DNA from 3 places in the Kineococcus sp. G2 genome. Region 3 is predicted to be linked to each of the others. Evidence: riboswitches for the same ligand, from Rfam matches in the RefSeq annotation. Region 3 holds a riboswitch; each other region holds the start of a gene.

Region 1 (9,716 bases), on a different contig from region 3:
GAACGGGAACAGCCCCCACAGCACGTAGGCGCCCGCGCCGGCCAGGAGCCCGCTTCGGGAGCCGGCACCCGCGGCGGGCGGGCCGGAGCCGCGCTGCGGGCCGGGTGCGGCGGGGGCGGTCGGGCGGGGTTCCTCCACACCGCGCATGGTGCCGTCCGGGGGTGGGTGCCCGACGCATTAGGCTTGCCTGCGCAGTCGACCGCCGACGTCGAGACGAAGGACACCAGATCCCGTGAGCACCCAGCGTCCGCTGCGCGTGGCCGTCGTCGGAGCCGGGCCGGCAGGCATCTACGCCTCGGACATCCTCTCCAAGGCCGACCTGTCCGCGACGGGCTTCGACGGCGTGAGCATCGACCTGATCGAGCGCCTGCCCGCCCCCTTCGGCCTCGTGCGCTACGGCGTCGCGCCGGACCACCCGCGCATCAAGCAGATCGTGGTCGCCCTGGAGAAGGTCCTGGGCCGCGGCGACATCCGCCTGCTGACGAACGTGGACTTCGGCACGGACCTGACGCTGGAGGACGTGCGGCGCCACTACGACGCCGTGGTGTTCTCCACCGGCGCCATCGAGGACGCGCCGATGGCGATCCCGGGCGTCGACCTGCCGGAGAGCTACGGCGCCGCCGACTTCGTCTCCTGGTACGACGGGCACCCGGACTACCCGCGCGAGTGGCCGCTCCAGGCCTCCACCGTCGCGGTCCTGGGCGCCGGCAACGTCGCGCTGGACGTGGCGCGCATGCTCGCCAAGCACGCCGACGACCTGCTGCCCACGGAGATCCCGGACAACGTCTACGAGGGCCTGAAGGCGTCGAAGGTCACCGACGTGCACGTCTTCGCCCGCCGCGGCCCGGCGCAGGCGAAGTTCTCCCCGCTGGAGCTGCGCGAGCTGGGCCACGTCCCCGACGTCGACGTCCTCGTCGACCCGGAGGACTTCGAGTTCGACGAGGGCTCGATGGCCGCCATCGACAAGTCGAACCAGACCAAGCAGGTCGTGAAGACCCTCACGGACTGGACGCTGAAGGAGGGCGACGGCACCGCCTCCCGGCGCATCCACCTGCACTTCCTGCACGCCCCCGTGGAGATCGTCGGCACCGACGGCCACGTCAGCGCGCTGCGCACCGAGCGCACCCGCCTGACGGGCGACGGCACGGTCGAGGGCACCGGGGACGTGCGCACCTGGGACGTGCAGGCCGTGTACCGCGCGGTCGGCTACTTCGGCTCCCCGCTGCCGGGCGTGCCGTTCGACGAGCTCAAGGGCGTCATCTCCAACCACGAGGGCCGCGTGCTCTCCCCGGAGGGCGAGCACCTGGGCGGCGTGTACTGCACCGGCTGGATCAAGCGCGGGCCCGTCGGCCTCATCGGGCACACCAAGTCCGACGCCTCCGAGACGGTCCGCCACCTCGTCGCCGACGCGGCCGGTCTCGAGCGCGCCGCCGAGCCGGACCCGCAGGCCGTGCTGGACGCGCTGACGGCCAAGGGCGTGGAGGTCCTCACCTGGAACGACTGGGAGGTCCTGGACGCCTACGAGCGGGCGCTGGGCCAGCCGCACGGCCGCGAGCGCGTCAAGGTCGTCCCCCGCGAGGACATGATCAGGTACTCGCGCGAGGTGCTCGCCGAGGCCGCCGCCCGGGAGGCCTGAGTGCGCGTCGTCGTCTGCGTCAAGCACGTCCCCGACATCCAGTCGGCCCGCTCCTTCCGCGAGGACGGGCTGCTGGCCCGCGGCGGCGAGGACGACACCCTCAACGAGCTGGACGAGGACGCGCTGGAGGCCGGGCTGCGCCTGGTCGAGGCGCACCCGGTCGCGGAGGGCGCCGAGCCGCACGAGGTCGTCGCCCTCACCGTCGGGCCCGCCGCGGCCGTGGAGGCCCTGCGCCGCGGCCTGGCGATGGGTGCCACGAGCGCGGTGCACGTGCGCGACGACGCGATCGCCGGTTCCGACGCGATCGCCACCGCCCGCGTGCTGGCCGCGGCGGTGCGCCGCGTGCACGCCGAGCGGCCGGTGGACGTCGTGGTCGCGGGCATGGCGGGCCTGGACGGGCTGACCTCCCTGGTGCCGGCCGCCCTGGCGGCCCTGCTGGACTGGCCGCAGCTCACCCTCGCCGACCGCATCACCGTCGAGGACGGCACCGTGCGGGTGCGCCGCGAGACCTCCACCGACGTGGAGGAGCTCAGCGCTCCCGCGCCGGCCGTGCTGTCGGTGACCGACCAGGCGTTCCGCGCCCGGTTCCCCGACTTCAAGGGCATCCTCGCCGCCCGCAAGAAGCCGGTGGAGGTGCTCTCCCTCGCCGACCTCGGCGTGGACCCCGCCACCGTGGGCCTGGACGGGTCCGCGGCCCGGGTCGTGGAGGCCTCACCCCGCCCCGAGCGCTCGGACCGGGTGCTCGTGACCGGCGGCGCGGAGACGGTGCCCGCTCTCGTGGACTACCTGGCGCAGAAGGGTTTCGCGTGAACGTCCTCGTCCTGCTCGACCACGGCGACGGGCGGCTGCGCCCCACGGCCCTGGAGCTGCTGACCCTGGCGCGCGACCTGCCGGACGCGCGGGTGCACGCCGTGTGGATCGGCCCCGCACCGGCCGAGGAGGTGCGCGCGCAGGTCGGCGCGCACGGGGGCCACGCGCTGCACCACGTGCTCGTCGACGGCGCCGACGACCGCCTGACCGCCTCCGTCGTGGACGCGCTGGAGGCGGTGCGCGCCGAGGTGGACGCCCCGCTGCTGCTGGTGGCCTCCACGTTCGAGGGCAAGGAGGTCGCCGCCCGCCTCGCCGTGCGCACCGGCGCGGGGGTCGTCACCGGCGCCGGCGGCCTCGAGCGCGACGCCGACGGCCGCTTCACGGCGGTCAAGACGGTCCTGGCGGGGACGTGGACGACGCGCTGCGCGCTCACCGGGCCGTTCGGCGTGGTGGCGCTGGCCCCGAACTCCGTGCAGGCCGCGCCCGCGGCGCAGGCCGCACCGGCCGAGGTGGTCGAGCACCGCGTGGCGGCTTCGGCGGCCGCGCGCGCGGTCACCGTCCACTCCCGTGAGGCCCGGCCCACCTCGGACCGCCCGGCGCTGGCCGAGGCGGAGGTCGTGGTCGTCGGCGGCCGCGGCGTGGAGGGCGACTTCTCGGCCGTGGAGGAGCTCGCCGACGTGCTCGGCGGGGCCGTGGGCGCCACCCGCGTCGCCACCGACGAGGGCTGGATCGGGCACGAGGCCCAGGTGGGGCAGACGGGCGTGACGATCAGCCCGCGGCTGTACGTGGGTGCCGGCGTGTCCGGCGCGGTGCACCACCGCGGCGGCATGGCGGCCTCGGTGACCGTCGTGGCGGTGAACAGCGACCCGGACGCCCCGATCTTCGAGTTCGCCGACTACGGGATCGTGGGCGACCTCAACGAGGTCCTGCCCGCCCTCAGCGAGCAGATCCGCAGCCGCCGCGGCTGACCCGCCGCGGTTTGCGCGCGGGCGATCGGGTGCCCTAGGTTCCTGGACGACCATCCAGAGCGGCTGAGAGACCTGGCTCGACGACGCCGCAGCAACCACCCCTCGGGGAAGGTGCTTCCGCCAGGACCGATGGGAGTCCCGGTGAGCGCTGCTCGTGTCGTCGTCCCCGCTGCCGTCGACCGCCGCGTCCTGCGGCGGCGCGCCGCGCTCGGCAGCTTCGTCGGCACCACGATCGAGTGGTACGACTACTACCTCTACGGCACGGCGGCCGCGCTGGTGTTCGCCCCGCTGTTCTTCCCGCAGGTCGGCGGTGCTGTCGGGGTCGTCGCGGCGTTCGCCACGTACGCGGTGGGCTTCATCGCGCGCCCGCTGGGCGGCGCGGTCGCCGGTCACCTGGGGGACCGGCTGGGGCGCAAGAAGGTCCTGGTGGCGTCCCTGCTGCTCATGGGCGCCTCGACGGCCCTCATCGGCCTGCTGCCCACCTACGCGGCCATCGGGGTCGCCGCGCCCGTGCTGCTCGTGACCGCCCGCCTGCTGCAGGGCTTCTCCACCGGCGGCGAGTGGGGCGGTGCCGTGCTGCTGGCGGTGGAGCACGCCCCCGAGCGGCGCAGGGGGTTGTTCGGCGCCGTGCCGCAGATGGGCTCGGCCGCGGGCATGGTCCTGGCCAGCGGGGGCTTCTGGCTGACCCGCACCCTCACCACCCCCGAGCAGTTCCTCTCCTGGGGCTGGCGGGTGCCGTTCCTGGCCAGCGCAGTGCTCGTCGTGGTCGGTCTGGTCATCCGGCTGAAGGTGACCGACTCGCCGGTGTTCTCGGACCTGCGCCGCGCCGGTGCCGTCGCCCGCCGCCCGGTCGCCGACGTGCTGCGCGAGGACGCCCGCGGGGTGCTCCTGACCAGCGGCATGCGCCTGGGCCAGATCGGCGGGTACGTCCTCTACACCGTCTTCGCCCTGAACTACCTCACCGAGCAGGTGCGCGCCGACGGCGCCGACGTGGGCCTGCTCGCCGTCCTGGTCGTCTCCGTGCTGAGCCTGGCCACCACCCCGCTGTGGGGACTGGCCTCGGACCGCTTCGGCCGCAGGCCCGTGTACCTGTTCGGGGCGCTGCTCACCGCGGTGTTCACCGGGCCGGCGTTCCTGCTGCTCGACACCGGTTCCACCGTGCTGATCGTCGGCGCGCTCGTCGTCGCCGTGAACCTCGGGCACGACAGCATGTACGGCGCGCAGGGGGCGTTCTTCGCCGAGCAGTTCCCCGCGCGCACCCGCTACAGCGGCGCCTCGCTGGGCTACTCCATCGGCGCGGTCCTCGGCGGCGGGCTGACCCCCCTCGTCGCGGCTTCGCTGCTGGCCCTGGCCGGCGGCGCGCCGTGGCTGGTCGCCGGCTTCGTCAGCGCACTGGCGCTGCTCACCGCCGCCTGCGCCGCCGCGGCCCCGGAGACGGCCCACCGGCCCCTGGACACCACCTCGAAGAACCTGGAGACCGTCGTCCCGTGAGCACCGCACCGCTTCGCCTGAACGCCTTCGCCATGGCCTGCGTGGGGCACCAGGCCGCCGGGTTGTGGGCGCGCCCGGAGGACCGCAGCGCCGAGTACCGCACCCTGCGGTACTGGACGGACCTGGCGCAGCTGCTGGAGCGCGGGGGTTTCGACGCCCTCTTCCTCGCCGACGTCCTCGGCGTGTACGACGTGCACGGCGGCTCGCGCGACGCCGCCGTGCGCGCGGCCGCCCAGGTGCCCGTCAACGACCCGCTCATGGCGGTCTCGGCCATGGCCGCGGTCACCGAGCAGCTCGGTTTCGGGCTGACGGTGACGACCACGTACGAGCAGCCGTACGCCCTGGCCCGCCGGCTGACCACGCTGGACCACCTCACCGGCGGCCGCGTCGCCTGGAACGTCGTCACCGGCTACCTCGACTCCGCGGCCCGCAACCTCGGCTTCGACCGGCAGGTGCCGCACGACGAGCGCTACGACGTCGCCGAGGAGTACCTCGAGGTCTGCTACAAGCTCTGGGAGGGGTCCTGGGAGGACTCCGCCGTCGTGCGCGACGCCGAGCGCGGGGTGTACGCCGACCCGGCGAAGGTCCACGACATCGACCACCACGGCCGCTGGTTCGACGTGCCCGGCGCGTTCCTGTGCGAGCCGTCCCCGCAGCGCACCCCGGTGGTCTTCCAGGCGGGTTCCTCGCCGCGCGGGCAGGAGTTCGCCGCCCGGCACGCCGAGTGCGTCTTCGTCATCGGCCCCACCGCGAAGCACGTCCGCCGCACCGTCGACTCCCTGCGCGAGCGGGTGGAGCGCGCCGGGCGCGACCCGCGCTCGGTCAGCGTCTACGCGGGGCTGACCGCCGTGGTGCGCCCCTCCGACGCGGAGGCGACCGCGCTGCTGGCCGACTACCGGGCGCGCGCCAGCAGGGACGGCGCGCTGGCGCTGTTCGGGGGCTGGACGGGCGTGGACCTGGCCGGCCTGGCGCCGGGGGAGCCGCTGCAGCACGTCACCACCGACGCGAACCGCTCGGCGCTGTCGTCGTTCACCAGCGACCCGGACCGCACCTGGACGGTGGACGACCTGGCCCGCTTCGTGGCCGTCGGCGGGCGCGGCCCGGTGCTGGCGGGCTCGCCGGCCACCGTGGCCGACGCCCTGGAGGAGTTCGCGGAGGTCTCGGGCGTCGACGGCTTCAACCTCATGTACGCGACGATGCCCGGCACGTTCGCCGACGTCGTGGACCACCTGGTGCCGGAGCTGGCCCGCCGGGGGCGCACCGCACCGCCGGTCGCGCCGGGCACCACGCTGCGCGAGCGGCTGGGCTCGGGCGAGGGGGCGCGGCTGGCCGCGTCCCACCCCGGCGCGGCGCACCGGCGCCCGGCCGCGGGCGCCACGGCCCGGGCCTGAGGCGCCGCGCGGAACGATCGCGCGGCGCGGCGCGTTGCACCCCTGGCTGGACCCGGACCAGGGAGGACGAGAGCGCCCGATGCACCGTCACCACAACGGCCTGAAGACCGCGGTCCTCTTCGGGGCGATCTGGGCGGTCCTGCTCCTGATCGGCGGGCTCCTCGCGTCGGCGTTCCGCGTCCCGGCGCTGCTGCTGGTCTTCGCGGTGATCGGGGTGGTCACCTCCGCCTACGGCTACTGGAACTCCGACAAGCTCGCCCTGCGCGCCATGCGTGCCCGGCCGATCTCGGAGGCCGAGCAGCCGGCGATGCACCGGATCGTGCGGGAGCTGTCCACCCGCGCCCACCAGCCGATGCCGCGGCTGTACGTGTCGCCGACGATGGCGCCCAACGCGTTCGCCACCGGCCGCAACCCCGGGAACGCCGCGGTGTGCTGCACCGAGGGCATCCTGCAACTGCTGGACGAGCGGGAGCTGCGCGGTGTGCTGGGCCACGAACTGCAGCACGTGTACAACCGCGACATCCTCACGTCCTCGGTGGCGGGGGCGCTGGCGGGCGTCATCACGTCCGTCGCCCAGTTCGCGCAGTTCGGCGCGTTCTTCGGCGCCGCGGGCGGGCGGGACGGCGAGGGGCGCACCAACCCGATCGCCGTGCTGGCGCTGTCGCTGGTGGCCCCGCTGGCAGCCACCGTCATCCAGCTCGCCATCTCCCGCACCCGCGAGTACGACGCCGACGAGGACGGCGCGCGCCTGACCGGCGACCCGCTGGCCCTGGCGTCGGCGTTGCGCAAGCTGGAGCTGGGCACCCGGCAGCTGCCGCTGCCGCCGGAGCGCGAGCTCGTCAACGCCAGCCACATGATGATCGCCAACCCGTTCCGGGGGCAGGGCTTCAGCCGGTTGTTCTCCACCCACCCGCCGATGGCCGAGCGCATCGCCCGGCTGGAGGCGATGGCCGGCTACCGCCGCTGACGCGGGGGAGCCGACCGGCGCTCGGGCGGGGACGGGCTCGACCCGGTCGGGCCTCCGGAGCAGCCGGCGAGCGCGAGGGCCGCCCCCGGCGCGCGGGGTGCCGGGGGCGGTGGCGCTCACGGGCGCCGGGTCAGCGGTAGTTGACGAACTGCAGCGCCACGTCGAGGTCGGCGCCCTTGAGCAGCGCGATGACCTCCTGCAGGTCGTCGCGGCTCTTGGAGCTGACGCGCACCTCGTCGCCGGTGACCTGGGTCTTGACGCTCTTCAGGCCGCTGTCGCGGACGATCTTGCCGATCTTCTTGGCGACGTCCTGGTCCAGGCCCTCCTTGAGGGTGGCCGTGATCCGGTGCTCCTTGCCCGAGGGGGTGGGCTCGGAGGTGTCCAGGGCCTTCAGCGACACCCCGCGCTTGATCAGCTTGGTCTGCAGGACGTCCAGCACGGCGTTCACGCGGTCCTCGGAGTTGGCGACCATGAGGATCGTCTCGCCGCTCCAGCGCACCGAGGCGTCGGTGCCCTTGAAGTCGTAGCGCTGGGAGATCTCCTTCGCCGCCTGGTTCAGGGCGTTGTCCACCTCCTGGCGGTCGACCTTGCTGACGACGTCGAACGAGGACTCGCTGGCCACGTGTGCTGTTCCCTCCGGAGCGGTGCGCGCAGCCGGTTCGTCCCGGCCGCCAGACCTTGCTATCCTCTCACTCGCACCTGGTCATCCAGGCGCACTGGCGGGTTGCCCGAGCGGCCAAAGGGAGCGGATTGTAAATCCGCCGGCATTGCCTTCGTTGGTTCGAATCCATCACCCGCCACGTCGCGAGCGCGACCCGGGCCCGGCAACGGGCTCGGGTCGCGGCGTGTAGGGTGGACCTCACGTCGTGCGAGCGGCGAGCAGTGCCCCGATAGCTCAGTGGTAGAGCACTTCCTTGGTAAGGAAGAGGTCTCGAGTTCAATCCTCGATCGGGGCTCTCAGCGTCCAGCCGGCCCGCCGGTGGACGTGCGGCGGAGTAGCTCAGTTGGTAGAGCAAGCGGCTCATAATCGCTGTGTCGTCGGTTCAAGTCCGGCCTCCGCTACGGACACCGCAACGCCGTGACGAGCGGCCGCCCCGCCGGGGCGGCCGCTCGTCCTGCGTGGTGGTCCGGGCGCTCGGATCGCGTACCCTGGTGGGCGAGATCGCGGCGCTGAAGTCGCCCGCAGGACCCCAGTTCAGGAAGAGGCAACCCGCCGTGGCCAAGACCACCGACGTCCGCCCCAAGATCACCATGGCTTGCACCGAGTGCAAGGAGCGGAACTACATCACCAAGAAGAACCGGCGCAACGACCCCGACCGGCTCGACCTGGCGAAGTTCTGCCCGCGCTGCGGCAAGAAGACCACGCACCGCGAGACCCGCTGACCCGGGCACGTCCGCCGCAGTGACGTCCGTCACCGTCGACGAGTCCTTCCAGGGGCGGGTCTACCCCGCCTCCGGGGCCACCGCCGTGACCGCCGGCGCGGTCCGGGCCTTCGCCCGGGCCGTGCGGGCGGTCCACCCGGCCCACCACGACACCGCCGCCGCGCAGGCCCTGGGCCACGCGGACGTCGTGGCGCCGCCCACCTTCGCCGTCACCCTGGCGCAGCGGGCCGACGCCCAGTTCATCACCGACCCGGCGGCCGGCATCGACTACTCGCGCGTCGTGCACGGCGAGCAGTCGTTCACCCACCACCGGCCGATCGTCGCCGGTGACGAGCTGTCCGCGGAGCTGCACGTGGACCGCGTGCGCGTCGTGCGCGGCAACGCCATGGTCACCACGCGCACCGAGCTGCGCCTGGCGGACGGCACGCCGGTGTGCACCGCCGTCTCCACCCTCGTCGTGCGCGCCCCGGAGGAGCAGTGAGCACCGTCCGCTTCGAGGACGTCCAGGTCGGTGACGCCCTGCCCGCCGCCCGCCACGAGGTGACCCGCGCGGACCTGCGCGCCTACGCCGAGGCCTCCGGCGACCGCAACCCCATCCACCTCGACGAGTCCGTCGCGCGCTCCGTCGGGCTGCCCGACGTCATCGCCCACGGGATGCTCACCATGGGCCTGGCCGGCCAGAGCGCCGCCGACTGGGCCGGCGACCCCGCCGCCGTGCTCGAGTACGCCACCAAGTTCACCGCCCCCGTCGTCGTGCCCGCGCAGGGCGCGGCCGTCGTCGAGGTCGCCGGCACCGTCGCCGCGCTCGACGAGCAGCGCCGCACCGCCACCGTGGACCTCGCGGTCACCAGCGCCGGCGCCAAGGTGCTGGGCCGCGCCCGCGCCGTCGTCCGCCTGCCGTGAGCTCCGCCGCGCCGGTCGCGGCCGGCGCGGACCGCGCCGGGCTGCGCGCCCGCAACGCCGTCTTCGCCGCGTTCGTCCTCAACGGCTTCGCCTTCGCCTGCTGGGTGTCGCGCATCCCGTCGGTGCGCGACGCCCTCGACCTCAGCCCGGCCGGGCTGAGCCTGCTC
Region 2 (9,716 bases), on a different contig from region 3:
GGCGGGTGTCCATCCACGCCTGCGCGTCCTCCTGGTACGGGAAGTCCGAGCAGTTCCGGTCGCCGACGAGGCCCGCCGACGCCGGCCCGGCCCCCAGGAGACCCGTTCCGGCCACGACCAGCGCTGCGGCGGCACCGCGCCGTCCCCACGTCCTCAGTCCCACGGTTCCCCCTCGTGCGCCCGGCGGGAGCGGCTGCGCTCCCGCGCGCACCGTACTGGAACGGTCACCGCGGGCGGCGTGGATCCGGGAAACCCCTGCGGCGCGCCGCGACGCAGGGGTTCCCCGCCGCCCGGGACGAGCGGCCGGCGCGAGCGCCTCAGCCGAACAGGCGCCGGCTGGCGATCTCCGCCCCCTCACCGAGGGCGGCGAGCTTCGCGACGGCGATCTGCGGGTGGATGCGGCCGCCGAGACCGCAGTCAGTGGCGGCGATCACGTTCTCCGCCCCCACCACCGAGGCGAACCGCTCGATGCGGTCGGCGACGAGCTCGGGGTGCTCGACGACGTTCGTGGCGTGGCTGACGATCCCCGGCGCGATCGTCTTGCCCGCGGGCAGCTCGAGGTCCTTCCACACCTTCCACTCGTGCTCGTGGCGGGCGTTGGCCGCCTCGAAGGAGTACGAACCGGCGTCGATCTGCAGCATGAGGTCGGCGATGTGCCGGAACTCGATGTCGGTGGTGTGCGGGCCGTGCCAGCTGCCCCAGCACAGGTGGAAGCGGATCTGCTCGGACGGCAGGTCGCGGATGGCGTGGTTCAGCGCCTCCACGCGGATCCGGGTGAACTCGCGGTAGTCCTCGACGCTGGGCTCGGGGTTGATCTGGTCCCAGTTCTCGGCGATCGACGGGTCGTCGATCTGCAGCACGAGTCCCGCGTCGACGACGGCGCGGTACTCCTCGCGCATCACCTCCGCCCACGCCCAGATGTGCTCCTCCTCCGTGGCGTAGTACCGGTTGGCGATGCGCGCACCGCTGCCCGGGGACAGGGAGGTGATGAACCCCTGGCTGCGCTCCAGTCCGGCGGCCTCCAGGCCGGCGACGAGGTTCGCGACGTCGGAGGCGATGGCCTCCTGCCCGACGTAGCGCAGCGGGCCGGTCGTGGCGGGGAACGCGGTCGCCTGCTTGCCCGTCATGATCCCCGCGGTGGGGTCGGTGTAGGCGTCCTTGAAGGTCGTCCAGTCGCGGCGGTCCGGGAAGCTCGTCAGCCGCACCTTCCCCGGCTCGGAACGCACGACCGGCTGGGTGAAGAGGTCCTCACCGGTGACCTCCAGGCCCGCCACGCGCTGGAACGAGTAGGACCACCAGGCGCCGTAGTCCACGGCGCTGGTCATGGCCTTGCCGTACTCGCCGTCGCCGACGAGGGTGACGCCCAGGTCCCGCTGGCGGCGCACGAGGTCGACGACGGCGTCGGTCAGCAGCGCGTCGAACTCGGGGGTGCGCTCCAGGGTGAGACCGTCCTCGCCGACGCGGCGGGCCTCGTTCGCCGCGATGAGCTCCGGGGTGCGGGGCAGGCTGCCGGCGTGGCTGACGGGGATGCGGCGGGTGGTGCTGGTCACGAAGGGGGGCTCCGATCGGGGTTTCGGGGGACGTCAGCGGCGCAGCGCGCGGTCCAGGTCTTCGAGCAGGTCGTCGGGGTCCTCCAGGCCCACCGACAGGCGCAGCACCGCGTCGGACAGGCCGATCGCGGCACGGCCCTGCTCACCGAGGCGGCGGTGCGTGGTGGTGGCGGGGTGCGTCGCGAGGGACTTCGCGTCGCCGAGGTTGTTGGAGATGTCGATGGTGCCCAGGGCGTCGAGCACCTCGAAGGCGCGTTCCCTGCCGCGGCCGGCCGGCGCGTCCAGCTCGAACGTGACGACGGTGCCGCCGAGCTCCATCTGCCGCTTCGCCAGGTCGAACTGCGGGTGCGAGGCCAGCAGCGGGTAGCGCACCCAGCGCACCGCACCGCTCTCCTCCAGGTGCTCGGCGATGCGCAGGGCGGTGGCCGCGGAGTGCCGCACGCGCAGGCCGAGGGTCTCCAGGCCCTTCGCGAGCGTCCACGCGTTGAACGGGCTGAGCGTCGGCCCGGTGTGCCGGGTCAGTTCCTGGAACCGGCCCTCGATGAACTCCGTCGTGCCGAGCACCGCACCGCCCATGACGCGGCCCTGGCCGTCGATGTGCTTGGTCGCGGAGTACACGACGACGTCGGCGCCGAACCGCAGGGGCCGCTGCCCCACCGGGCTGGCGAAGGCGTTGTCCACCACCACCACCGCGCCGGCCGCGTGCGCGAGCTCCGCGACCGCCTCGACGTCCACGAGGGTCTGCATGGGGTTCGCGGGCGTCTCGAAGAACACCGCCTGCGCGGGCGTGGCGAGCGCCCTCTCCCACTGGGCGATGTCCTCGCCGTCGACGAACTCCGTCGTCACGCCCCATCGGGGCAGGATCTCGTCGAGGATGACGTAGCAGGACCCGAACAGGCTGCGGGCGGCCACGACCCGGTCCCCGGCGCCGAGCAGCGCACCGAGCGCGTAGAACACCGCGGACATGCCGCTGGCCAGGCCGTAGCACGCCTCGGCGCCCTCCAGGGCCCGCAACCGCTCGGTGAACACGGAGACGGTGGGGTTGCCGTAGCGGGAGTAGACGTAGCGGTCCACCTCACCGGTGAACGCGGCCTCCGCGGCGGCGGCGGACTCGTACACGTACCCGGAGGTGAGGTACATCGCCTCCGAGGTCTCCTCGAAACCCGAGCGGGCCAGGCCCGCGCGCACGGCGGTGGTGTCGGGGCGCCAGGGGTTCGGCTGCTGCGCGTTCACGACTGCCGCCACGGCAGGCCCTGAGCGCGCCAGCCGGCGCCACCGCGGTGGCCGTGCTCGTCCAGGTCGCCCTCGAAACCGTCCAGGACGTTGTAGCTGGGGGTGATCCCCGCGGCGGTGGCGGCCTCGGCGGCGGCGACGGAGCGCTTGCCGGAACGGCACAGGAACACCACCGGGCCGCTCCGGCCCGGTTCGACCCCCGCGCGCGCCAGTTCCGCCAGGAACCTCGCACCGGGTGCGTCCTGCTCCACGGGCAGCCAGGAGGCGAACACCGGTGGTCGGCGCAGCTCGGCGGCGTCGGGCGCCCCGACGTACGTCCACTCCGCCTCGGTGCGGACGTCCACGAGGACGGCGTCACCGTCGTCACGCAGCAATTCGAACGCCTCACGCGGGGTGAGGTCGCCGGCGTAGCTCACGAAGCCTCCATCGGTCCTGGCATGAGCACCCTCCCGAGGGGGGTTGCTGCGGCGTCGTCGAGCCAGGTCTCTCGGCCGCTCTGGATGGTCAGGCCAGCCTAGGGCATCGGCGGACCGCGCCGGACCCGCCGCGCTGGACCCGGCGCGGTGGGCGAGGCGTCAGGAGGCCGGCAGCTCCTGCCCGGGGCAGCCGGCCAGCACGTCCGCCATCGCGTCGCGCTCGGCGGGCGTCACCCACAGCCCCCAGGCGCTCTTGACGGCGACCTGCCGGGCCACGTACTCGCACTCCCCCACCGGCGGCAGCCACTGCGCGGCGTCGTCGTCCCCCTTGGACTGGTTGAGGGAGCCGTCCACCGCGAGCAGCTCCAGGGGGTCGTTGGCGAACGCGACCCGCTCCTGGGCGCTGAGCTTCTGGGCACCGGTGCGCCAGGCGTCGGCCAGCGCCACGACGTGGTCGACCTGCACCTCGGCGCTGGTCCGCTCGCCGCGCCGGAAGGCGATCTCCTCCCCGGAGTAGGGGTCCACCAGGGTGCCGGAGAGCACGGTGCAGCCGTCGTCGGCGAGGCGGACGTCGACGAGGTCGCGCTGCAGGACGTCGTCGCGGGTGCGGCAGCCGTTGCCGTCGACGTCGACCCAGCTCTCCCCGAAGCGGGTGCGCTGGTACCCGGCGGACGACGCCTCCTCGCGGACCTCCAGGGCGGCGAGCGCCCGGGCAGCGCTCCCCGTCGCGGCGGGACGCTCCTGCGGGCCGGTGCCCGGTGCCAGGGCCCGCCACAGCGCCACCGCCAGCAGCAGGAGCACCAGGGGGGCGAGGATCGCGGCGAGGGCGCCGGATCGGCGAGCGGGCACGGGCACCTCCGACGGGTCGCGGGTCCCGGCGGGGACGACGAAGGGGGCCTGCGTGCGCAGACCCCCTCGGGAAGCTCCCGCAGTTGGACTCGAACCAACAACCTGCCGGTTAACAGCCGGCTGCTCTGCCAATTGAGCTATGCGGGACCACCACCGGGTGAACCCCCGGCGACAGCACGTCAACCGTACCAGCCCCGCACGGGTGCCTGCGTCACGGGGCGCGGCGCCCCGCCCGGGCCGGGACCCGCAGCGCCGCAGGGCTCACAGGCCCTGGGCGCGCTCCTGCCAGGCCCGTCGGGCCGCCTCCAGCCGGAACAGCTCCTCCGAGGCCGTGCGGTACTCCTCCGGCTGCGCGCCCGCGTCGATGCTCCACAGCCGGCGCTTGGCGTCGGCGACGGCGCGGGTGGTCGCCTGCCCTGCCAGCGTCGCGACCAGCGAGCGCCCCCACCGCTCCAGCTCCTCCTCGTCGCCGACGGGCAGGTCGCTCACCGCGAGCTCCTGCACGAGCGCGGCGACGGGGCCGTCGGCGTAGGCGAGCACCGCCTCCACCCACGCGGGGCCCTGGGGTGCCTCCAGCGGCCCGCCGGCGGCGGTGACGGCGTCGTGGACGGCGCGGTGGCCGGGGACGCCGAAGGCGTCCGCGGCCAGGGCGGCGAAGTCGTCCGCGACCACCCACGGCGCCTGCAGCACGCACGCCAGGACCCACCGCTCCAGCTGCACGACGGCGTCGTCGACGGTGGCCACCGGGGTGGCCGCGGGGGTGGTGGGCGCGGCGGGCTGGGCCGGTTCCCGCGCCGCGCGCCCGTCGCGGCCACCGCGCCCGTCGCGGGCGTGCCGGCGCACCCGGTCCAGCACGAAGCGCTCGTCGAGGAAACCCGTCCAGCGGTCCAGGTTGACCGCGTAGCGCTGGCGCAGCCCGCTGTCGCGGATCTTCGCCACGATCGGTGCGGCGGCGTCCAGGGCGGCCAGCCGGCCGGCGTCGCTGCCCAGGTCGTAGCGGGAGATCGTGGAGCGGATCGCGAACTCGAACAGGGGCACGCGCCCGTCGACCAGGGCGGCCACGGCGGCGTCGCCGGAGGACAGGCGCAGGTCGCAGGGGTCCTGCCCGCCGGGCTCGACCGCCACGTACGTCTGCGCGGTGAAGCGCTCCTCCAGCTCGAAGGCCCGCAGCGCCGCCTTCTGCCCCGCCTCGTCGCCGTCGAAGGTGAAGACGACCTCCGCGGAGCCGGCGACGTCGCCGAGCATGCGCTGCACGACGCGGGCGTGCTCCTCGCCGAAGGCGGTGCCGCAGGTGGCGACCGCGGTGCTCACGCCCGCCAGGTGGCAGGCCATGACGTCGGTGTAGCCCTCGACGACGACGACCCGCTTGGTGCGGGCGATCTCCCGCTTGGCGAGGTCGAGGCCGTACAGGGCCTGCGACTTCTTGTAGACGGGCGTCTCGGGCGAGTTGAGGTACTTGGCGTCGATGCGGTCGTCGTCGAAGAGCCGGCGCGCGCCGAAGGCCACGGTGTGGCCGCTGACGTCGCGGATGGGCCACACCAGGCGGCCGCGGAAGCGGTCGTAGAGCCCGCGCTGGCCCTGCCCGGCCAGGCCGGAGGTCACCAGCTCCTCCTCGGTGAACCCCTCGCCGCGCAGGTGGCGCAGCAACGCCTCACCGCCGGCGGGGGCGAAGCCCACCCCGAAGCGGGCGGCGGCCTCGCGGGTGAAGCCGCGCTCGGCGAGGAAGCGGCGGGCGGTCTCGGCGGGGCCGGGCTGCTCCAGCTGCCCGGCGTAGAAGGCCTCGGCCACCCGGTGCGCCTCCAGCAGCCGCTGGCGCTGCCCGGCCTGCTGCGCCCCGGCCGGGCGCCTGCCGGGGCGGCCGCCGTCGTCGACGTAGCGCAGCTGCACGCCGGCGCGCTCGGCGAGGCGCTCCACGGCCTCGGTGAAGGTCGTGCCGTCGATGCGGCGGACGAACTCGATGGCGTCGCCGCCCTCGCCGCAGCCGAAGCAGTGCCAGCGCCCCACGGCGGGGCGCACCGTGAAGCTGGGGGTGCGCTCGTCGTGGAACGGGCACAGGCCCTTGAAGGAGCCCACGCCGCCGGGGCGCAGCGTCACCTGCTCGGCGACCACCTCGTCGATGCGGACGCGCTCCTTGACCGCGCGCAGGTCGTCGGAGTGGATGAGCCCTGCCACGCGCCGGAGTCTAGGCGTGCCCGCCGACGCGACCGGCCCGCGGGCGCGGGTGGCAGGATCGCCCCGTGAGCGAGAAGCAGCAGCGGGACCGGCCCGCGGGCGCGGAACGGGACGGGCGCAGCCCCGGCGACGGCAGCGACCGCGCCTGGGGCTTCCGCACCCGCGCCGTGCACGCGGGTGCGGTGCCGGAGCCGACGACGGGTGCGCGGGCCGTGCCGATCTACCAGACCACGAGCTTCGTGTTCGAGGACGCCGCCGACGCGGCGAACCTCTTCGCGCTGCAGAAGTACGGCAACATCTACAGCCGCATCTCCAACCCCACCGTGGCGGCGCTGGAGGAGCGGATGGCGTCCCTGGAAGGCGGCCTGGGCGCGCTGGCGTGCAGCTCCGGGCAGTCCGCGGAGTTCCTGACCTTCGCGGCGCTGGCGGGTGCGGGTGACCACGTCGTCGCCTCGAACAACCTCTACGGCGGCACCGTCACCCAGCTGGACGTGACGCTGCGCCGCTTCGGCGTGGACACCGTGTTCGTGGAGCCGGAGGCCGCCGCGGTGCGGGCGGCGATCACCGAGAGGACGCGGTTCGTGTTCACCGAGCTGGTCGCGAACCCCTCCACGGTGGTCGCGGACATCGAGGCGCTGGCCGACGTGGCGCACGGGGCGGGGATCCCGCTGGTCGTCGACGCCACCACCGCCACCCCGTACCTGTGCCGGCCGATCGAGCACGGCGCGGACATCGTCATCCACTCCGCCACCAAGTTCCTCGGCGGGCACGGCACCACCCTCGGCGGTGTCGTCGTGGACGCCGGCACCTTCCCCTGGGACAACGGGAAGTTCCCCGCCATGACCGAGCCGGTCGCCAGCTACGGCGGCCTGAGCTGGTGGGGCAACTTCGCCGAGTACGGGTTCCTCACCAAGCTGCGCAGCGAGCAGCTGCGCGACATCGGCGCCACCCTGGCCCCGCACTCGGCGTTCCTGCTGCTGATGGGCGTGGAGACGCTGCCGCAGCGCATGCGCGAGCACGTCGCCAACGCGCGCCGGGTGGCGCAGTGGCTGGAGGCGGACGAGCGCGTCGGCTGGGTGCGCTACTCCGGCCTGCCCTCGCACCCGCACTTCGAGCGGGCCCAGCGCTACCTGCCCGAGGGGCCCGGCGCGGTGTTCTCCTTCGGCGTCGCCGGCGGTCGCGCGGCCGGGGAGCGGTTCATCGAGAACCTGCAGCTGTGCTCGCACCTGGCGAACATCGGCGACGCGCGCACCCTCGTGCTGCACCCGGCCTCCACGACCCACCAGCAGCTGTCGGCGGAGCAGCTCGAGGCGGCCGGTGTCCCGGAGGACCTCATCCGCATCAGCGTCGGCCTGGAGGACGTGGAGGACGTGCTGTGGGACCTGGACCAGGCGCTGACCGCGGCGACGGCGGAGGTGGCCCGGTGAGCGGGCACGAGAGCGCTCCCACCGGCGCGATCGGCGACACCGGCAGCGCGGCCGCCGGCCCGCTGGCACCGGCGGAACCGGCCACCGGCGCGAAGGACGCGGCCCCCGTGCGCGCCGCCGGCGGCTGGACGCCCCCCACACCCGGGCAGCGGCTGTCGATCCTGCGCCGCACCCGGACCGTCGCGGTCCTCGGCGCCTCGAACAAGCCCTCGCGCGCCTCGTACTTCGTCGGCACCTACCTGCTGGCCGACTCCGGCTACGAGGTGTGGTTCGTCAACCCGAACGAGCGCGAGGTGCTGGGCCGGCCCGCGTACCCGTCCCTGGCGGAGCTGCCCGGCGTGCCCGACGTCGTCGACGTGTTCCGCCGGCCCGCCGAACTGGGTGCCGTCCTGGACGAGACCCTCGCGGTGGGCGCACCGGTGCTGTGGTTGCAGCTGGGCCTGTCGGACGACGAGGTCGCCCGCCGCGGGCACGAGGCGGGGATCACGGTCGTCATGAACCGGTGCCTGAAGATCGAGCACGCCCGCTTCCACGGCGGGCTGCACCTGGCGGGTTTCGACACCGGGGTGATCTCCGCGCGCCGCCACGCGCGCTGAGGGATCCCCAGGTGCCGGTGCGGCGGCGGTGTCCACAGCGCACCGCCGCACCGGGCGGTGCAGGCGCCGCGCGCGCCTACGGTCGCGGGCGTGCCGATCCCCGCTCCCCCACCGCCTCCGCTCACGCCCGATCCGTTCCGGGCCCGCCCGCCGTCCGGGCCGTTCCCGTCGGGGCCGTTCCCGCCCGGTGGCGGGCGCGACGCGGTGCCCGCGCGGCGGTGGCGCCGGGACGTGCTGCTGCTGCTGGCCGGCGCGCTCGGCACCGGGGCCGTCCTGCTGCTGGGCGGCACCGCTGCCCTGGTGTGGGCGCTGGTGCGCGGCGGTGAGGGCCTCGCGCAGCCGCTGCGCTCCTCCGACTCCGTGGAGCTGACCCGGGCCGGCCAGTGGCCGGTCGGCACCTGCCTGCGCAGCGGGCCGGCCCTGTACGAGGAGACCGGCTGCGACGCCGCCCACGACGCCGAGGTGGTGCTCAGCAGCCCCGTCGTCGCCGGGCACCGCCGCACCGCGAGGCAGGAGGGGGCCAACGCGTTCTGCGCGACGGCCGTGGCGACGCTCGCCGAGCGCCGCGGCCTGCCCCCGGGTTCGGTGACGCACGCCTCGGCGTGGCCGGGGGACGACGCCCACGACGCCGGTGACCACGAGGTGCGCTGCCTGCTGGTGGGCGTGGGGCAACCGCTGGTGGGCTCCCTCACGGCGGGGGACCTGCGCGACCCGGTGGAGCCGGTGCCGCTGGAGTGAGAACCGCCGAGGCGAGCGTCACCGCGACGCCCCGGCCCCGCCCGGCTGACCGGTCGGGTCAGGTGGGTCAGGTCAGCCGGGCGTGCCAGGCCAGCGCGGAGACGTCGGTGAGCGAGGCCACCTGGTCGACGACCACGCGCAGCCGCGCCGCGTCGTCGCCCGCGGCGTCGTGGTCCTGCCGGAAGGGTGGTTCCAGGACCTCCGCGCCCCGCTCGACCAGGGCGGTCAGCAGCTCCAGCAGCAGCTCGCGCTGACGGGCGTAGAACGGCTGGCGCTCCTGCGCGCTCATGACGAACGTGGCGGCCACGCCCTTGAGAACGGCCACCTCCAGCGCCGTCCCCGCCGGCACCTCCACGTCGGCGGCGTAGCGGGTCAGCGGCCCGTCGCCGTGGCGGGCGCGGGTGGCGTCCTGAGCGGCGTTGGCGAAGCGGCCGATGAGCTGGCTGGTCATGTCCTTCAGCGCCGCCAGGTGGCGGCGGCCCCCGAAGAGCTCGCCGGGCTGCTCCTCGGCCCAGAACGGCAACCCGGACAACCGGTCCAGGGCCTCGTCCACCGCCTCGTCGCTCGCGTCGGGGACGTACCAGTCGCGCACCTGCGCGGCGACGCGCGCGCGGGTCTCAGCGGAGCGCAGCCAGTCCAGGCGCACGTGCCCGGCGACGACGGCGTCCTCGACGTCGTGGACGCTGTAGGCGACGTCGTCGGCGAAGTCCATGACCTGCGCCTCCACGCAGGGCC
Region 3 (9,716 bases):
CCCCTCGTGGTCGTCATCACCGAGGGCGTGCCGGTGCACGACAGCGCGGAGTTCTACGCGCTGGCCGCCGCCGGCGGCAAGACCCGCCTCATCGGCCCGAACTGCCCCGGCCTGATCAGCCCCGGCAAGTCGAACGTCGGCATCATCCCCGCCGACATCACCCCGCCCGGGCGCATCGGCCTGGTGTCCAAGTCCGGCACGCTGACGTACCAGATGATGTACGAGCTGCGCGACATCGGCTTCTCCTCCGCCGTGGGCATCGGCGGCGACCCCGTCATCGGCACCACGCACATCGACGCGCTCCAGGCGTTCCAGGACGACCCGGAGACCGACGTCATCGTGATGATCGGCGAGATCGGCGGCGACGCCGAGGAGCGCGCGGCCAAGTTCATCGAGGCCAACGTCACCAAGCCCGTCGTCGGCTACGTCGCCGGGTTCACCGCGCCCGAGGGCAAGACGATGGGCCACGCCGGCGCCATCGTGTCCGGCTCGGCCGGCACCGCGCAGGCCAAGAAGGAGGCCCTCGAGGCCGCCGGCGTCAAGGTCGGCAAGACGCCCAGCGAGACCGCGAAGCTGGCCCGGGAGATCTTCCAGAACCTGGGGAAGTGATCCCCGCGGCGCCCCGCGCCGCCTGATCGAGGGCCCCCGCCGGTCACGCCGGCGGGGGCCCTCGCGCGCGCACCGGGCGCGTCGCGGACCGGAGGGGCCGTGCGCCGGGGGAGCATGGGGACGATGTCCACGCTCGTCGACCGCCCCGCCGGTACCCCGCCGCCGCCCGCCACCCCCGCCGACCTGCTGCCGCTGCTGACCGCGGCCGTGCGCGCCGTGCTGACCCTGCTGCTGCCGATCGCCGTGCTCACGCTCGTGGCGTGGCTCGGCGCCGTGCGCTCGACCTCCTCCCTCGCGGCCGTGGTCCGCGTCGGTGCCGACGTGTGGCTGCTCGGCCACGGCGCCCCCGTGGCCGTCGTCGGCGGCGCCCTCGCCGTCGCCCCGCTGGGCGTGACGCTGCTCGCCGTCGCCTCGGCGGTGCGGGCCGTGCGGACGTGGGTGCGCGACCAGGCCGACGCCGAGCGCGGTGTGCCGTTCTGGCCCGGCGCGGCGGTGTTCGCCGGCGGCTACGGCGTCCTCGCGCTGCTGCTGGCGCTGGTCACCCGCAGCGGCGTGGCCGCGGCAGGCCCCCTGCACGCCCTGCTCGGCGGCCTCGCCGTCGGCGCCGTCGGCTTCGCCGTCGCCGCGCGCGCCCACCGGCCGGCCCCGCCGGCGCGGGTGCCGGCCGTCGTGGCCGCCGCGCTGCGCCCGGCGCTGGCGTGCACGGCGGCGCTGCTGGCCCTGGGCTCGCTGGTGCTGGCCGTCGCGCTCGTGCACGGCCGCGCCGACGTGCTGCTGCTGCACCGCTCGCTGGAGCCGGGCTGGCTGGGCGGGGCGCTGCTGACCCTGGCGCAGCTGCTGCTGCTGCCCACCCTGGCGGTGTGGGCGCTCGCCTGGGTCGCCGGCCCGGGCTTCGCCGTGGGCACCGCCACCTCCGTCGCGCCCGGCGGCACGACCCTGGCGACGCTGCCCGCCGTTCCGGTGCTCGGCGCGCTGCCCCCGCCGGGCGCCACCCCGGTCGCGGCGTGGCTCGTGGTGGCGCTGCCGGTGCTCACCGGAGCCGGTGCCGCGCTGCTGCACCGCCACCGCGCCGCCGCGCCGTCGCACCGCCTCGCCGTGGCCGGTGCGACCGGCGCGCTGACCGGCCTCGCCGTCGCGGTGCTCGCCGCCCTGGCGTCCGGGCCGCTGGGCCGGGACCGGATGAGCGAGCTGGGCCCCGACCCGCTGCTGACGGGCCTGGCCGTGGCGGTGGAGGTCGCCGCCGGCGGCGCGCTGGCGGTGCTGCTGCACCGAGCCTGGACCTCGTGGCGCGGCACCCGCGTCCCCGCGGACCTGCCCGCCGGCGCGAGCGCCCCCGCCGGCGGCCTGCTGGGCGCAGCGGCCGCCCGCCGCGGCGGGCGCTCCGGCGCGGGAACCGGCGAGGACCCCGGTGCGGGCCCCGCCGAGGGCCCCGCCGACGCCCCGGGCGGGGAACCGGGTCGGGGAGCGCGCCCGGCCGGCCGGCGCCCCCGGAAGCGCACCTGACACCCCGCCCCACCCCCTGCGGTGATCAAGGAAGTGGCAACTTCCTTGATCACCGCAGGGGGTGGGGTGGGGTGGGGGTGAGCAGGTGTCAGGGGGTGGGGCCGGTGGCGACGGGACGCGCAGGGTCCGCCGACCACTGCGACCACGACCCCGGCCACAGCGCCGCGTCCACCCCCGCCGCCGCGAGCTGCGCCACGGTCAGGCTCGCGAACACCCCGGACCCGCACGACGCCACCACCGGCACCCCCGGCCCCACGCCCGCGGCCGCCAGCCGTTCCCGCAGCGCCGCCGGCGGCAGCAGCAGCCCCGCACCGTCCACGAGGGAACCCGGCGGCAGGTTGCGCGCCCCCGGCACGTGCCCGGCGCGCGGGTCCACCGGTTCCACCTCACCGCGGTAGCGCTCCGGGGCCCGCGCGTCCAGCAGCACCCCGCGGGCGGGAGCGGCGGCCGCCTCCTCCGCGTCGACCGCGGGCAGCGCACCGCCCGGCCCCAGCTCCACGTCACCCGGCGCGGGCACCACCTCCCCGCCCTCCAGCGGCAGCCCCGCCGCCCGCCACGCCGCCAGCCCGCCGTCCAGCAGCTCCACCCGGGCGAAGCCCGCCCAGCGCAGCACCCACCAGGCGCGCGCGGCCGCCGCGCCACCGGAGTCGTCGAGGGCCACGACGCGCGAACCGGCGCGCAGCCCCCACCGGCGGGCGGCGCGCTGCAGGTCCGCCACCGCCGGCAGCGGGTGCCGGCCCGCCGCGGGCGAGGGCGGTGCGGACAGCTCGGCGTCCAGGTCCACGAACACCGCGCCGGGCAGGTGCCCGGCGCGGTGCTGCTCGCGGCCGGTGGTCTCGCCGAGGCGCCAGCGCACGTCCAGCAGGACCAGGTCGGGGTCGTCCAGGCGCGCCGCGAGGTCGGCGGCGCTCACGAAGGGCGGGGTGCTCACCCGCGACATCCTGGCCCCCGCCCGCCCGCGGGGCCGCGCGTCGGGGTGCGCTCACCGCGACGGCTATCGTCTGCGCACGTGCCAGCGCGCGTCGTCGTCCTCGCCTCCGGATCCGGGTCCACCCTCCAGGCGCTCCTCGACGCCCGCGGGGACGCCTTCACCGTCGTCGCCGTCGGCTCCGACAAGCCCGGTGCCGCCGCCCTGGAGCGCGCCCGCACCGCCGGGGCCGCGACGTTCACCGTCCCGCCCGCCGAGCACCCCGACCGCGCCGCCTGGGACGAGGCGCTGGCCGCCGCCGTCGCCGCCCACCACCCCGACCTCGTCGTCCTCGCCGGGTTCATGCGCATCGTCGGCGCCCCGCTGCTGGACGCCTTCGGCGGCCGCCTCGTCAACACCCACCCCGCGCTGCTGCCGTCGTTCCCCGGCGCCCACGGCGTGCGCGACGCCCTCGCCCACGGCGTGAAGGTCACCGGCTGCACCGTGCACCTCGTCGACGCCGGCGTGGACACCGGCCCGATCCTCGACCAGGCCGCCGTGCGCGTCCTCGACGACGACGACGAGGCGAGCCTGCACGAGCGCATCAAGGACGCCGAGCGCCACCTGCTCGTCGACGTCGTCGCCCGCCTCGCCCGCGGCGAGCTGCCCACCACCCGCCCGAGCTGACCCGCCCCACCCCGAGAGGACGACCCCAGCCGATGGCCGAGAACCCGACCGCCGAGCAGACCGCGCAGCGCCACCCCGTGCGGCGCGCCCTCGTCAGCGTCTACGACAAGACGGGCCTGGAGGAGCTCGCCACCGGCCTGCACGCCGCCGGCGTCGCGATCGTCTCCACCGGCTCCACCGCCTCGCGCATCGCCGCCGCCGGGGTGCCGGTGACGCCCGTGGAGGAGCTGACCGGTTTCCCCGAGTGCCTGGACGGGCGGGTCAAGACCCTGCACCCGCGCGTGCACGCCGGGATCCTCGCCGACCGCCGCCTGCCCGAGCACGTGCGCCAGCTCGCCGACCTCGGCGTGGAGCCGTTCGACCTGGTGGTGGTGAACCTCTACCCGTTCCGCGAGACCGTCGCCTCCGGCGCCGGCTTCGACGACGTCGTCGAGCAGATCGACATCGGCGGGCCCTCGATGGTGCGGGCCGCGGCGAAGAACCACCCCAGCGTCGCCGTCGTCACCGACCCCGCCCGCTACGGCGACGCCCTCGAGGCCGTGGGCGCCGGCGGTTTCACCCTCGCCCAGCGCCGCCGCCTGGCCGCGGAGGCGTTCGCCCACACCGCCTCCTACGACACCGCGGTCGCCGGCTGGTTCGCGCAGCAGACCCTCGACGAGAGCGACGAGGGCTGGCCCGCCGTCACCGGCACCGCGCTGGAACGCACCTCGGTGCTGCGCTACGGCGAGAACCCGCACCAGCGCGCCGCCGTCTACGCCGACCCGGCCGCCGCCCCCGGCATCGCGCAGGCCGTCCAGCTGCACGGCAAGGCCATGTCCTACAACAACTACGTCGACGCCGACGCCGCCCTGCGCGCCGCGTTCGACTTCACCGCCCCGGCGGTGGCGGTCATCAAGCACGCCAACCCGTGCGGCATCGCGGTCGGCGCTGACGTCGCCGACGCGCACGCCAAGGCCCACGCGTGCGACCCGGTGTCCGCCTACGGCGGCGTCATCGCCGCCAACCGCGTCGTCACCGCCGCGATGGCCGCGCAGGTCGCCGACGTGTTCACCGAGGTCGTCGTCGCTCCCGGTTTCGAGCCGGAGGCGCTGGAGGTGCTGCAGCGCAAGAAGAACGTGCGCCTGCTGCAGCTGCCCGAGGGGTACGCGCGCGCCGGCGCCGAGGCCCGTCCCGTCTCCGGCGGCGTCCTCGTGCAGGACCTCGACCGCATCGACGCCGAGGGCGACTCCCCGGCGGACTGGACCCTCGCCGCCGGCGAGGCCGCCGACGAGGCGACCCTGGCGGACCTGGAGTTCGCCTGGCGCGCGGTCCGCTCCGTGCGCTCCAACGCGATCCTGCTCGCCAGGGACGGCGCCTCCGTCGGCGTCGGCATGGGCCAGGTGAACCGGGTGGACTCCTGCCGCCTGGCCGTCGAGCGGGCCGGCGCCGAGCGCGCCCGCGGCGCGGTGGCCGCCTCCGACGCCTTCTTCCCCTTCGCCGACGGCGCGCGGATCCTCCTCGACGCCGGGGTGCGCGCGATCGTGCAGCCGGGCGGTTCCATCCGCGACGAGGAGGTCGTCGCCGCCGCCCGCGAGGCCGGCGTGACGATGTACTTCACCGGCGCGCGCCACTTCGCGCACTGACGTCCACCCCGCCGCGGGTCCCGGTCGGTAGCGTGCGCCCCGTGCCGACCGGGACCGAAGGACCCCCGCCCGCCCCCGGCGGTGCGGTCCTCGGCGCCCTCGCGGCCGGTGCGGGGCTCGCGCTGGTCCTCACCGTCGTCGCCGGGCCCGTCGCCGGCGGCCTCCTGCTCGGCGCCGACCTCGCGGTGGCCGCGGTCCTGCGGCTGGTGCTGCCCGTGCGGGTCGCCGGCGCGCTCGCGGTGCGCTCGCGGGCGGTGGACACCACCGTGCTGCTCGTGCTGTCGGTCTCGTGCACCGCGCTGACCTGGACGCTGCCGACGACGTGAGGCGTCGCTCCCGTCTGGTAGAGCTGTCCGGCGTGCCCGCCGACCCGTCCCGCACCGACCCGCCCCGGACGGCCGGTCCCGTCCGCTCCGCGCGCCGCCAGGGGCTCTCGGTGGGGGTGGCGACCGCCCTGTACGGCGTCAGCCTGGGGGCGCTGGCGGTCGCCAACGGCCTCAGCGTGGCGCAGGCGTGCGCCACGTCGCTGCTGATCTTCAGCGGGGGTTCGCAGTTCGCCCTCGTCGGCGTCCTCGGCGGCGGCGGCAGCGTGGCCGCCGCGGTGGCGGCCTCCTCCCTGCTGGGGGTGCGCAACGCCCTCTACGGCCTGCAGGTCGGCCCGTTCCTGCGGGTGCGCGGCGCGCGCCGGCTGCTCGCCGCCCACCTGACCATCGACGAGTCCACCGCCGTCGGTGCCGCGCAGGGCACGGACCCCGCCCGTCGCACCGGGTTCTGGGTCACCGGGGCGACCGTGTTCGTCGGCTGGAACCTGGCCACCCTGGCGGGGGCGCTGCTGGGTGACGCGCTGGGCGACCCGCGCCGGTGGGGCCTGGACGCGGCCGCGGCGGCGGCGTTCCTGGCGCTGCTGTGGCCGCGGCTGCGGCAGGGGCAGGCCGCCGCGGTCGCCGCGGTGGCCGCCCTGGTGGCGCTGCTGCTCGTGCCGGTGGTGCCGGTGGGGCTGCCGGTCGTCGCGGCGGCCCTGGTGGCGGCCGCCGCCGGGCTGCGCCCCGAGCGGCCGGGGGCGCGCACCGGCGAGCGGGGCGGGGACCGGGCGGGGGAGGACGCGTGAGCACCTGGGTGGCGGTCCTGGCCGCCGGCGCGATCGCCTACGCCCTCAAGCTCGCCGGGCACCTGGTCCCGGCCCGGCTGCTGGAGCACCCCCGCGCCCGCCGCGCCGGGGCCCTGCTGCCGGCGGCGCTGCTCGCCGCGCTCGTCGTGGTGCAGACCGCCAGCGACGGCGACCGCCTCGTCGCGGACGCGCGCCTGGTGGGCCTGGGCGTCGCGGCGGTGGCGCTGGCGCTGCGGGCGCCGTTCCTCGTGGTGATCGTGGCGGCGGCCGCGGCGGCCGCGGGCGTGCGGGCCCTGACCGGCTGGGGGTGAGCGGCCGGGGCGTCGTGCTCGTTCCGTGGCGGGCGCGCTCCGTGGCGGGTTACGCTCCCCGGGACCATCCAGAGCGGCCGAGAGACCTGGCTCGCAGACGTCGCAGCAACCACGGTGAACCGCTGGTGCTACCGCCAGGACCGATGGAGGAGCACGCGCATGCCCGTGAAGTTCGCCTACTGGGTCCCCAACGTCTCCGGCGGTCTCGTCGTCTCCACGATCGAGCAGCGCACGAGCCACGACCCCGCCTACAACGTCGAGGTCGCCCGTGCCGCGGAGCGGGTGGGCTTCGAGTACGCCCTGACGCAGGTGCGCTACCTGGCCTCCTACGGCGCGGACGCCCAGCACGAGTCCACCTCGTTCTCCCTGGCGCTGCTGCTGGCGACCGAGAAGCTGAAGGTCATCGCCGCCGTCCACCCCTTCTTCTGGCACCCCGGCGTGCTGGCCAAGTTCGCCGCGACCGCGCAGGAGATCACCGGCGGCCGCCTGGCCCTGAACGTCGTCTCCGGCTGGTTCAAGGACGAGGCCACGCAGCTGGGCATCACCTGGCACGAGCACGACGAGCGCTACCGGCAGTCCGAGGAGTTCATCAGCCTGCTGCGCGGGGTGTGGTCGCAGGACGGGTACTCCCAGGAGGGTGACTTCTTCTCCGCCCGGGACATCACGTTCCGCCCGCAGCCGAAGGTGCAGCCGGAGGTGTTCCAGGGCGGCAACTCCACCGCCGCGCAGGCGATGGCCGGCCGCGTCAGCGACTGGTACTTCATGAACGGCAGGTCCATCGCCGGCGCGGCCGAGCAGGTGCGCGAGGTCAGCGCCCTGGCCGCCGCGAACGGCCGCTCGATCCGCTTCGGGCTCAACGGCTTCGCGCTCGTCCGCGACACCCGCCAGGAGGCGGAGGCGGTGCTGGAGGAGATCGTCGCCAAGGCCGACGTCGCGAAGGTCGAGGGTTTCGGTGCCGCGGTGCAGGAGGCCGGCAACGCCACGAAGGACCGCAAGGGCATGTGGGCGGACAGCGAGTTCCGTGACCTCGTGCAGTACAACGACGGGTTCCGCACCGGCCTGGTCGGCACCCCCGACGAGGTGGCCCGCCGGGTCCTGGCGTACTCCCTGGTGGGGGTGGACCTGCTGCTGCTGGGGTTCCTGCACGTGAAGGAGGAGGTCGAGGCGTTCGGGGAGCTGGTGATCCCGCGAGTGCGGGAGCTGGAGCAGCGCCTCGCCGACGGCGAGGACCTCGCCCTGGGCGCCGAGCTGGACGAGGCGGTCGCCGCCGCGGGCGGCCGCGTGCCGTCGCCGGCCTGACGCGCGCCGGGCACGCCGCCCACCGGGCGCGTACGGTGCTCCGGTGACCGCCCCCACCACCTGCGCCACCGCCGGGAGCACCGAGCTCGTCGTCCTGCTCACCGAGGACGGCGCCCCGTGCGGGACCGCACCCAAGGCGAGCGTCCACCACGCCGCCACGCCCCTGCACCTGGCGTTCTCCTGCTGGGTCGTGGACGGCGCCGGGCGCACCCTGCTGACGCGACGCGCCGAGGTCAAGCGCACCTGGCCGGGGGTGTGGACGAACTCCTTCTGCGGCCACCCGGGGCCGGGGGAGGAGCCCGTGGACGCCGTGCACCGCCGCGCCGCCGACGAGCTGGGCACCTCGGTGGCGGACGTGCGACCGGTGCTGCCGCGGTTCCGCTACCGCGCCGAGATGGCCGACGGCACGGTGGAGAACGAGGTGTGCCCGGTGTTCACCGCGACCCTGGCCGCCGGCCTGGCGCCCGACCCCGCCGAGGTGGGCGACTGGCGCTGGGTCGGCCTGGACGAGCTGCGCGCCGAGGTGGAGCGCGACCCGTCCCCGTTCAGCCCGTGGCTGCTGCTGCAGCTGCCGCAGCTGCCCACCCCCCTGCGCTGAGTCCTCCCCCCGCCCCCACCCCGGCGGAAACCAGTGTTTCCGCCCTCCGAAGGGCCCCTGCCGGGGCGGAAACACTGGTTTCCGCCCCGGGGTGGGGGAGGGGTCAGGGGGCGGGCAGGGGCAGCGGCGGGTTGAACGGCGTGACGACCTGCACCGACGACGGCCACGAGTGCGGGGCGTCGGGCAGCTCCCCGCGCGCCTGCAGCAGCGCGTGGCAGGCCCGGCGCAGGTCCCCGGGCAGGTCGTGGTGCAGCACCGCGTCCATCTCCCCGGTGCGCAGCAGGTGCTCGTGCTCGGGGTGCAGGTCGTGCCCGACGAACAGCCGGCAGGTGCGCCCCGCCTCCGCGAACGCCTCCCGGACGCCCGCCGAGCTGCCCGAGGCGTACATCGAGTAGACGGCGTCCACACCCGGGTCCTCGCGCAGCGCGGCGCGCACCAGCTCCGCCAGCGGGGCCCCGTCGGCGGCCTGGCGCACCGCGATCCGCGGGGAGCGCTCGGCCAGGGTGCGGCGGAACCCCTCGAACCGGGCGTCCTCCCCCTCGAACGTGGAGCGGCCCCGGGCCACCAGCACCGTCCCCGCGCCCGGCCCGCCCCAGCGGCCCACCAGGTACGCCGCGGTCGCGCCGGCCGCCCGGTTGTCGATGCCGACGTAGGCGACGCGCGCGCTGCCCGGCAGGTCGGTGACCAGGGTGACCACCGGCACCCCGCGCTCGCGCAGGCGGTCCACCGCCGCCACCACGTCCGGGTGCTCGGGCGCCTTGAGCACCACGCCGTGCGAGCCGCGCCGCGCCGCGCGCAGCAGGCGCTGCGCCACCTGCTCACCGGGCGCCTCGTCGGAGAAGTCGAACCGGCAGCGCAGCACGGCCGGGCGCAGCACCGGCAGGGTGCGCTCCAGCGCGTCGCGCACCGCGGAGGTGAAGCGCTCGGGGGCGTCCACGACGACGTCCACGACGAACGTGCGCCCGGTCAGGCGCAGCTGGGTGCGCTGCCGCTGGAGGTCCTCGATCGCCCGGTGCACCTCGTCGACGGTGGTGGCGCGCACCCCCGGCCGGCCGTTGAGGACGCGGTCCAC

Evidence for each region. A riboswitch is a leader RNA that binds a small molecule or an ion and turns the genes downstream of it on or off. The one in region 3 is predicted to bind S-adenosylmethionine.
Region 1: another riboswitch for S-adenosylmethionine. It lies ahead of V9U69_RS05705 (MFS transporter); the one in region 3 lies ahead of sfnG (dimethylsulfone monooxygenase SfnG).
Region 2: another riboswitch for S-adenosylmethionine. It lies ahead of V9U69_RS01530 (rhodanese-like domain-containing protein); the one in region 3 lies ahead of sfnG (dimethylsulfone monooxygenase SfnG).

Annotation. Positions count from the first base shown of each region.
Region 1 is NZ_JBBBEM010000027.1:8,477-18,192, reverse strand. Features, by position in the region: gene rarD (EamA family transporter RarD) at 1-147, opposite strand, end outside; gene V9U69_RS05720 (FAD-dependent oxidoreductase) at 233-1,636, shown strand; gene V9U69_RS05715 (electron transfer flavoprotein subunit beta/FixA family protein) at 1,637-2,446, shown strand; gene V9U69_RS05710 (electron transfer flavoprotein subunit alpha/FixB family protein) at 2,443-3,414, shown strand; SAM riboswitch class I at 3,462-3,550, shown strand; gene V9U69_RS05705 (MFS transporter) at 3,556-4,905, shown strand; gene V9U69_RS05700 (LLM class flavin-dependent oxidoreductase) at 4,902-6,296, shown strand; gene htpX (zinc metalloprotease HtpX) at 6,376-7,263, shown strand; gene V9U69_RS05690 (YajQ family cyclic di-GMP-binding protein) at 7,394-7,885, opposite strand; tRNA gene V9U69_RS05685 (tRNA-Tyr) at 7,982-8,063, shown strand; tRNA gene V9U69_RS05680 (tRNA-Thr) at 8,148-8,219, shown strand; tRNA gene V9U69_RS05675 (tRNA-Met) at 8,253-8,325, shown strand; gene rpmG (50S ribosomal protein L33) at 8,479-8,646, shown strand; gene V9U69_RS05665 (FAS1-like dehydratase domain-containing protein) at 8,666-9,127, shown strand; gene V9U69_RS05660 (MaoC/PaaZ C-terminal domain-containing protein) at 9,124-9,549, shown strand; gene V9U69_RS05655 (MFS transporter) at 9,546-9,716, shown strand, end outside.
Region 2 is NZ_JBBBEM010000008.1:53,675-63,390, reverse strand. Features, by position in the region: gene V9U69_RS01545 (excalibur calcium-binding domain-containing protein) at 1-163, opposite strand, end outside; gene V9U69_RS01540 (cobalamin-independent methionine synthase II family protein) at 318-1,550, opposite strand; gene V9U69_RS01535 (O-succinylhomoserine sulfhydrylase) at 1,584-2,795, opposite strand; gene V9U69_RS01530 (rhodanese-like domain-containing protein) at 2,780-3,199, opposite strand; SAM riboswitch class I at 3,204-3,290, opposite strand; gene V9U69_RS01525 (HNH endonuclease family protein) at 3,359-4,048, opposite strand; tRNA gene V9U69_RS01520 (tRNA-Asn) at 4,123-4,195, opposite strand; gene dnaG (DNA primase) at 4,310-6,220, opposite strand; gene V9U69_RS01510 (O-acetylhomoserine aminocarboxypropyltransferase/cysteine synthase family protein) at 6,388-7,647, shown strand; gene V9U69_RS01505 (CoA-binding protein) at 7,644-8,243, shown strand; gene V9U69_RS01500 (septum formation family protein) at 8,448-8,981, shown strand; gene V9U69_RS01495 (deoxyguanosinetriphosphate triphosphohydrolase) at 9,049-9,716, opposite strand, start outside.
Region 3 is NZ_JBBBEM010000021.1:46,666-56,381, reverse strand. Features, by position in the region: gene sucD (succinate--CoA ligase subunit alpha) at 1-609, shown strand, start outside; gene V9U69_RS05025 (cell division protein PerM) at 733-2,112, shown strand; gene V9U69_RS05020 (sulfurtransferase) at 2,201-3,052, opposite strand; gene purN (phosphoribosylglycinamide formyltransferase) at 3,122-3,706, shown strand; gene purH (bifunctional phosphoribosylaminoimidazolecarboxamide formyltransferase/IMP cyclohydrolase) at 3,739-5,328, shown strand; gene V9U69_RS05005 (DUF3017 domain-containing protein) at 5,370-5,654, shown strand; gene V9U69_RS05000 (AzlC family ABC transporter permease) at 5,687-6,436, shown strand; gene V9U69_RS04995 (AzlD domain-containing protein) at 6,433-6,747, shown strand; SAM riboswitch class I at 6,809-6,897, shown strand; gene sfnG (dimethylsulfone monooxygenase SfnG) at 6,907-8,046, shown strand; gene idi (isopentenyl-diphosphate Delta-isomerase) at 8,090-8,644, shown strand; gene V9U69_RS04980 (LacI family DNA-binding transcriptional regulator) at 8,748-9,716, opposite strand, start outside.